2 linked regions of the Chelatococcus sp. HY11 genome follow. The main gene of each other region encodes a partner of the protein of the gene in region 2 in a complex. Links are inferred from orthologs where the notes say so. Each region holds a gene or a part of one and is shown on either strand. Other genes may lie near its edges.

Region 1 (4,060 bases), 1.4 Mb from region 2 along the record:
ACTGGGTCAGGGATAACGGCGCCAACAAGCTTGGCGTCAATGCCACGCCCACCTTCTTCATCAATGGGAAGGCCGAGAACGGAGCGATTTCGGTTGATCGTCTGGAGCAGATTCTTAACCCCCTCGTCGGTGGGTAAGGATCACGCGGCGTATGTCACGGCGCGCGCTCCAACCTGTTTGGAGCGGCGCGCCGATTGTTCGACGGGACGTGATGACCCGTCGTGGAGTTCGCCAATCCGCAAGACGGGCTCCTTTCACGCTGTAGCCGGAACACGATCGTTGTCCGCTCGAACCCATGGTGTTCGGCAGACACTCGTTATGGTCGCGCCATGAAGCTCACCCGCCTCAAGATCGCGGGCTTCAAGTCCTTTGTCGAGCCATCCGAATTCCTGATCGAGCCGGGGCTCACGGGCGTTGTTGGCCCAAACGGCTGCGGCAAGTCGAACCTCGTCGAGGCGCTGCGCTGGGTGATGGGCGAAAGCTCGTACAAGTCGTTGCGCGCCTCAGGCATGGATGACGTCATCTTTGCCGGCACCAATGGCCGGCCGGCGCGCAACAGCGCGGAGGTGATGGTCGTCGTCGATAACAGCGCGCGGACAGCACCCGCCGCCTTCAACGACACCGACAATCTGGAAATCGCGCGCCGCATCGAGCGTGAGTCGGGCTCTTCCTACCGCATCAACGGTCGCGAGGTGCGCGCACGCGATGTGCAGCTACTGTTTGCTGACGCTGCGACCGGCGCGCGCTCCCATGCCATGGTGCGCCAGGGGCAGATCGGCGAGATCATCGCGGCGAAACCCCAGGCACGTCGCCGTATTCTGGAGGATGCGGCCGGCGTCGCGGGGCTGCATACCCGCCGCCACGAGGCAGAACTGCGCCTGAAGGCGGCCGAAGACAATCTGTTGCGGCTCGATGACGTGATGCGCGAGATCGAGACGCAGGTCGACGCGTTGCGCCGGCAGGGGCGGCAGGCCCAACGATACCGTCTGCTCTCCGCCGATATCCGCAAGCTTGAGGCGCTCATCCTGCTCATCGCCTTCACCGAGGCGCGCTCCGCCGTCGCGCAGTCCGAGCAGGCGCTGGCCGCCGAGGTGCGGCTCGTCGCGGAACGCACCCAGGCACAGGCTGAGGCCGCGAAGGCGCAGGCCATCGCCGCTCACGCGCTTCCCGGGCTGCGACAGGCGGAAGTCGAGGCCGCCGCTGCCCTGCAGCGCTTGACACTTGCGCGTAACGATCTCGACGGCGAGGAGCGGCGCTCGCGCGAGCGACAGACCGAGCTGGAGCGCCGGCTGGTCGAGATCGACCGTGATCTGGCGCGCGAGCAGGCCTCCGGCAGCGACGCCGCGATGACGCTTCTGAAACTGCGGGGTGAACAGGACGAACTCAGCGCTGTCTCGGGCGACACAGGCGACGCCGCCAAGGCTCTCAAGGCGGAACTGGCGACGGCGGAGGCACGCCTGGCGGGCGCCGAGCGCGAGCTGGCCGTCCTGCAGGCCGAGCTTGCGGACACCGGCGCCAAACACATGGCCTTCGAGCGGTCATTGCGGGACGAGCGGGCGCGTGTCGAGCGCGCCGTGCATGAGCAACGGGCGATCGAGGACCAACTGGCCGAGTTGGACGACAGCGCGGGTGGAGCGGACGCCCTGGAGGCGTTGCGCGAGGGCTTGGCTTTCGCCGAGGAGCGTTCCTCTCTCGCCGAGGAAGGGGTCGCGGAGGCACGCGTCACTATTGAGACGGCGCGCGCTCGCGAAGCCGAGGTCGCCGGCCCCGCCGCTGAGATGGAGCGCCGCGCCCAGCGTCTGGACACCGAGGCGCGGACGCTCGCGAAGCTCGTTGCGGCGCCGGCGGATGGTCCCTGGCAGGGTGTCATAGAGGCCATCACGGTCAGTAAAGGCTACGAAGCCGCGCTTGCCGCCGCGCTCGGCGAGGATCTCGATGCTCCACTCGCCTCCGCCGCGCCTTCGCACTGGGCCGATGTCTCCGCCATGGCGGGAGAAGACCCGGCGCTTCCGGGCGGGGCGGTGCCCCTGGCGGACAGGGTCGATGGACCATCGGCGCTTGCCCGTCGCCTGAGCCAGATCGGCGTCGTGGAGCGCCGTGACGGAGCACGGCTGCGCCCTTCACTGAAGCCCGGGCAACGGCTTGTCTCGCGCGAAGGCGACCTCTGGCGCTGGGATGGCTTCACCGTTGCGGCCGAAGCGCCATCCCCTGCAGCACGCCGCCTTGCCGAACGCAACCGCCTGGCCGAGCTCGAGGTGGAGGCTGCCGAGGCGCGCCTCGCCGCGGATGAGGCGGTCGAGGGATTGCGCGGTGCGCGCGAGGGTGTCGCCGAGGCAGCCCGCCGGGAAGCGGCCGCGATCGAGGCGGAGCGTGCCGCCCGTCGCGAGATGGACAGGGCACGCGAGGCATTCACGACGGCTGAGCGTCATGCGGCGGCGGCGGAGGCGCGCCGCCTCGGCCTTGTCGAGGCAAGGACCCGCCTTCGTGCCGCGGAGGAGGAGGGGCAGGCCCGCATCGAGGAAATCGAGGCGGGACTGGACGCGCTCGATACCCTGCCCGAGATCAAGGGCCGGCTCGACAGCGCGGCGGCGATCGTCGCCGCCCAGCGTGGCGCGACCGCTGACATCAGGGCCAGGGCACAGAGCCAGCAGCGCGAAGCCGAGTTGCGCCGCCAACGCCACGCCGCGATCGCGGCCGAGATCGACGCCTGGACAGCGCGTGCGACGCGCGCCGCGGAGGCAAGCGAGGAACTCGCCGAACGTCGCGCTGCCACGGAGACCGAGCTGGAACAGCTCGCGGACATGCCCGACACGTTCCTGTTGCGGCGCCGCGCGCTCCTTTCGGAGATCGCCGAGGCCGAGGAGAAGCGCCAGGCCGAGGCCGATCGTCTTGCCGAGGCCGAGACGGCGCTGGTGGAGGCCGACCGGCTCGCCAAGGCGGCACTCGATGAACTGGGGACCGCCCGCGAGGCGCGCGCCGGAACGGAGGCACGCCTGGAGGCGGCTCGCGCCAAGCTCACGGAGGTGACACGTGATGTCGCCGAGACGCTGGAGGCCTCACCGGCCACCTTGCATGAGCAGGCGGGTGTCGGCCTCGATTCGCGGTTGCCGGAGGCGCAGTCCGTGGAAACGAGGCTTGTCGATCTCAAGGCGGATCGTGAGCGGCTGGGCGCCGTCAATCTGCGCGCCGAATTGGAATTGGCGGAGGCCGAGGAGAAGCGCGACGGCCTCAGCGGCGAGCGCAGCGACCTGACGGAGGCGATTCGGCGCCTGCGCCAGGCGATAGGCAACCTCAATCGTGAGGGGCGGGAGCGCCTGCTGGCTGCCTTCGACATTGTGAACGGCCATTTTCAGCGCTTGTTCACAAGTCTTTTCGGGGGCGGCACGGCCGAACTGACGCTGATTGATTCGGACGATCCGCTGGAGGCGGGCCTGGAGATTCTCGTGCGCCCGCCCGGCAAGAAGCCCCAGGTGATGACGCTCCTGTCCGGTGGCGAGCAGGCCCTGACCGCGACCGCCCTCATCTTCGCCGTGTTCCTCACAAACCCGTCGCCTGTCTGCGTTCTGGACGAGGTGGACGCGCCGCTCGATGACGCCAATGTCGAGCGCTATTGCCAGCTCTTGCGGGACATGGCCCGGCAGACGGAAACACGCTTCATCGTCATCACGCACAATCCCATCACCATGGCGCAGATGGACCGGCTGTTCGGCGTGACGATGGCCGAGCGCGGCGTTTCCCAACTGGTCTCGGTGGATCTTGAGGTCGCTGAACGCATCCTTGAGGCGAGCTAATGTTGGTGAGGGAGGAAAGTATTTCTCCCGGGTCTCGCAAAAGTTGAAATTGTCGCAATGGTATCAACGGCTTATCGTTTTTCGCCGCATTCTTGACACTCTCCCGGTCGCTCACTATTGTGCGCCGCGTTCATGGAGCCTTGAACTTCGCGCCGACACCCTTAACAAGAGTGCCGGCTTGACGTTTGTCTACATGGATCTCATCTAGCTGCGCCATTGTGCGCCGTCATTCCTAGGGATCTGCCATGGCAGGTGATAAGCCGCCGCCA
Region 2 (2,897 bases):
AGGGCGGGCGTGTGCAGCGGTTGAGGCCTCCCCACTGGCCCGATTATCCGCCCGGCCGGGCTTTTGGTGAGCTCTACGAGCGCGACGAGGCCTTTGGGCGTGAGATCGCGCGGCTCGGTGCCCGCCTGATCGCCCACGACTTGCTGTCGGTCGGCGTAACCGTGGATTGCATGCCTGTCCTCGACATTCCAATCCCGGGGGCTAGCTCGGTCATCGGTGATCGCGCCTATGGATCGCAGCCGCGCCTCGTCGCGGATCTCGGCCGGGCGGTCGCCGACGGCCTCATGGCGGGCGGCGTGCTGCCGGTGATCAAGCATGTGCCCGGCCATGGGCGAGCGGGCGTCGACAGCCATCACGAACTGCCAGTCGTTGACGTCGCCCTGGCGGAACTGGAGATGTGCGATTTCGTGCCCTTCCGCCTCCTGTCGGACCTGCCGCTCGCGATGACGGCGCATGTGGTCTACAAGGCCATCGACGAGCGTCATCCCGCGACGACCTCAGCGGTCATCATCAGCCGCGTTATTCGCCAGGCCATCGGTTTCGGCGGCCTTTTGATGAGCGATGACCTGTCCATGAATGCGCTCTCCGGCACCGCCGAGGAGCGCGCGCGGGCTTCGCTCAATGGGGGTTGCGACGTCGTTCTCCATTGCAACGGCGATCTTGACGAGATGCGTCGTGTCGCGGCGGAGGTGCCGTTGCTCGCCGGGGAGGCTGAGGCCCGTGCGGCCGCGGCGCTGAGGGCGACGGCCGCGGGGCCGGAGCCTTTCGATCCTGTGGAAGGCATGGCTTGCCTCAACCTAGCGCTTGCGACGGCCGCGCGAGGCGCTGAAGGTTAACGCTGGTACGAATCATCGCATCCGGAGCGAAATGCCGTGACTCGCGAACTTGTGTTCGAGGATGTCGCGCAACCTGAGCGCGACGATGACGATCCCGCCCTGATCGTCGATGTGGACGGATTTGAAGGTCCTCTTGACCTGCTGCTCGAACTCGCGCGGCGACAAAAGGTGGATCTCGCGCGGATTTCCATTCTGGCGCTCGCGGAGCAGTATCTCGGCTTCGTCGAGGAGGCGCGCCGTGTCCGCCTCGAGCTTGCCGCCGATTATCTCGTCATGGCGGCCTGGCTTGCCTATCTCAAATCCCGCCTCCTCCTGCCGGAGGTCCCGAAGGGGGAGGGCGATGAGCCGAGCGCGGCGGATCTGGCGACAGCACTCGCCTTGCGCCTGCGACGGCTGGAGGCCATGCGGGAGGCCGCGAAGAAGCTGGCGGAGCGGCCTCAGCTGGGGCGTGAGTTCTTTGCCCGTGGCCAGCCCGAGGCCATAGGCGACATCGCGCGTCCGCAATGGGAGGCGACACTCTACGATCTCCTGAGTGCCTATGCCCACCAGCGGATGAAGAACGTCAATGCGCGGGTGACGCTGCGCAAGCGCTTCGTCTGGTCCCTGGTCGACGCGCGCGAGACGCTGGAACGGCTCGTTGGCGTCGCCACGAATTGGACACAACTGGACGATTTTCTCGTCGACTACGCTGTCGATCCCGCCATGCGCACGACCGTGAGGGCTTCCGCCTTCTCGGCGACGCTTGAGATGGTGCGTGAAGGCCTGCTCGACCTGCAGCAGGATGGCGCCTTCACGCCGCTGTGGGTACGCAGGCGCGAAAAGCCCAGGCTCAAGACGGCTGATGGTGCTGACGGCATCGGACATGGTGTGCGGGGCGTCTCCCAATCGGATGAACCTGGGCACGAGGGGCGCGCTGCGCAGAGTGAGGTCCAAGAGGACGCGGCATGACGGCCAATATCAGGGCCATCGCGACTGACGACGAGGAGGCTTTCGTTTTCGCGCAGGCTGTGCGCGCGGCCGAGGCCGTGTTGTTCGCGTCGCGCGAGCCGGTCAGCGAGCGGGATCTCGCGAGCCGCCTGCCGCCGACCACCGACGTGCCGACGGTGCTCGACCGATTGCAGGCCCATTACGTCGGGCGCGGCGTCAATCTTGTTCGCGTCGCCGGCCTGTGGGCTTTTCGTACGGCGCCTGACCTCGCGGCCTCGTTGGCGCGTGAGGTCGATGAACCGCGCAAATTGTCGCGGGCGGCCCTCGAGACGCTGGCCATCATCGCCTATCATCAGCCTGTCACACGCGCTGAGATAGAGGACATCCGCGGGGTGGCGACGTCTCGCGGGACGCTCGACACGCTCCTCGAGAGTTCATGGATCCGGCTGCGCGGGCGTCGCCGGACACCGGGGCGTCCGGTTACCTACGGGACGACGGCAGCCTTCCTGACGCATTTCGGGCTTGATGCCATCGATGACCTGCCGGGGCTCGACGAATTGAAAGGCGCTGGTTTCATCGAGGGGCGCGTGCCATCGGCTTTCAGCGTGCCCCTGCCGAGCGACAGCCCCGCGCTGACCGGTGACGAGGATCCTCTGGAGGATGGTCCCCTCGAGGATAACCTGTTCGACCGGCTGAGCGAGGAGCGCGGGTCTGACGACGACAACACCTGATAAGCCTGAGCGTCGCTATTGTCCGGCATAGCGCGAGCTTCGCGGCAGTCACGCAATGGCGATGACGAAGTGCTTGTTTTCGCCGTGACGGACGCCTAGTTTCGAAGAAAGTTCAGCCCGCAGACCGTGCGGGCGATTGTGGTGCGCCGAAGGTGGTGCTCTCGGAGATTGAGTTATGGGTGGAGCTAGCATTTGGCACTGGATCGTCGTCGGCGTGATCGTGCTGCTCTTGTTCGGGCGGGGCAAGATTTCGGACATGATGGGCGACGTGGCCAAGGGCATCAAGGCCTTCAAGAAGGGCATGAGCGAGGACGAGGAGAAGGCGGCGCAGTCCACCGCCTCGGAGCCGCCGCGCCCGCTCAGCCATCAGTCCCCTCCCGGCGCGACCGTCGAGACGCCCGCC

The links. The genes of interacting proteins can lie anywhere in the genome.
Region 1: the proteins of KIO74_RS03350 (region 2) and smc are in contact, whole or in part, in a crystal structure (PDB 3ZGX), measured with the Bacillus subtilis proteins. The link is inferred for Chelatococcus sp. HY11 from one-to-one orthologs.

The regions. Positions count from the first base shown.
Region 1 is NZ_JAHBRX010000001.1:2,120,062-2,124,121, reverse strand. What follows is about bases 1-3,991. They hold smc (chromosome segregation protein SMC), read left to right. Parts: upstream 1-329; coding sequence 330-3,791; downstream 3,792-3,991. Other genes in these bases: KIO74_RS09760 (DsbA family protein), read left to right, coding at 1-137. In the rest of the region: KIO74_RS09750 (AtpZ/AtpI family protein), read left to right, coding at 4,037-4,060. UniProt on the Bacillus subtilis protein: Required for chromosome condensation and partitioning.
Region 2 is NZ_JAHBRX010000001.1:675,194-678,090, forward strand. The notes cover bases 1-2,828. They hold KIO74_RS03350 (segregation and condensation protein A), read left to right. Parts: upstream 1-872; coding sequence 873-1,784; downstream 1,785-2,828. Other genes in these bases: nagZ (beta-N-acetylhexosaminidase), read left to right, coding at 1-836; scpB (SMC-Scp complex subunit ScpB), read left to right, coding at 1,781-2,494; KIO74_RS03360 (twin-arginine translocase TatA/TatE family subunit), read left to right, coding at 2,670-2,828. Also shown: more of KIO74_RS03360, read left to right, coding at 2,829-2,897. UniProt on the Bacillus subtilis protein: Participates in chromosomal partition during cell division. May act via the formation of a condensin-like complex containing Smc and ScpB that pull DNA away from mid-cell into both cell halves.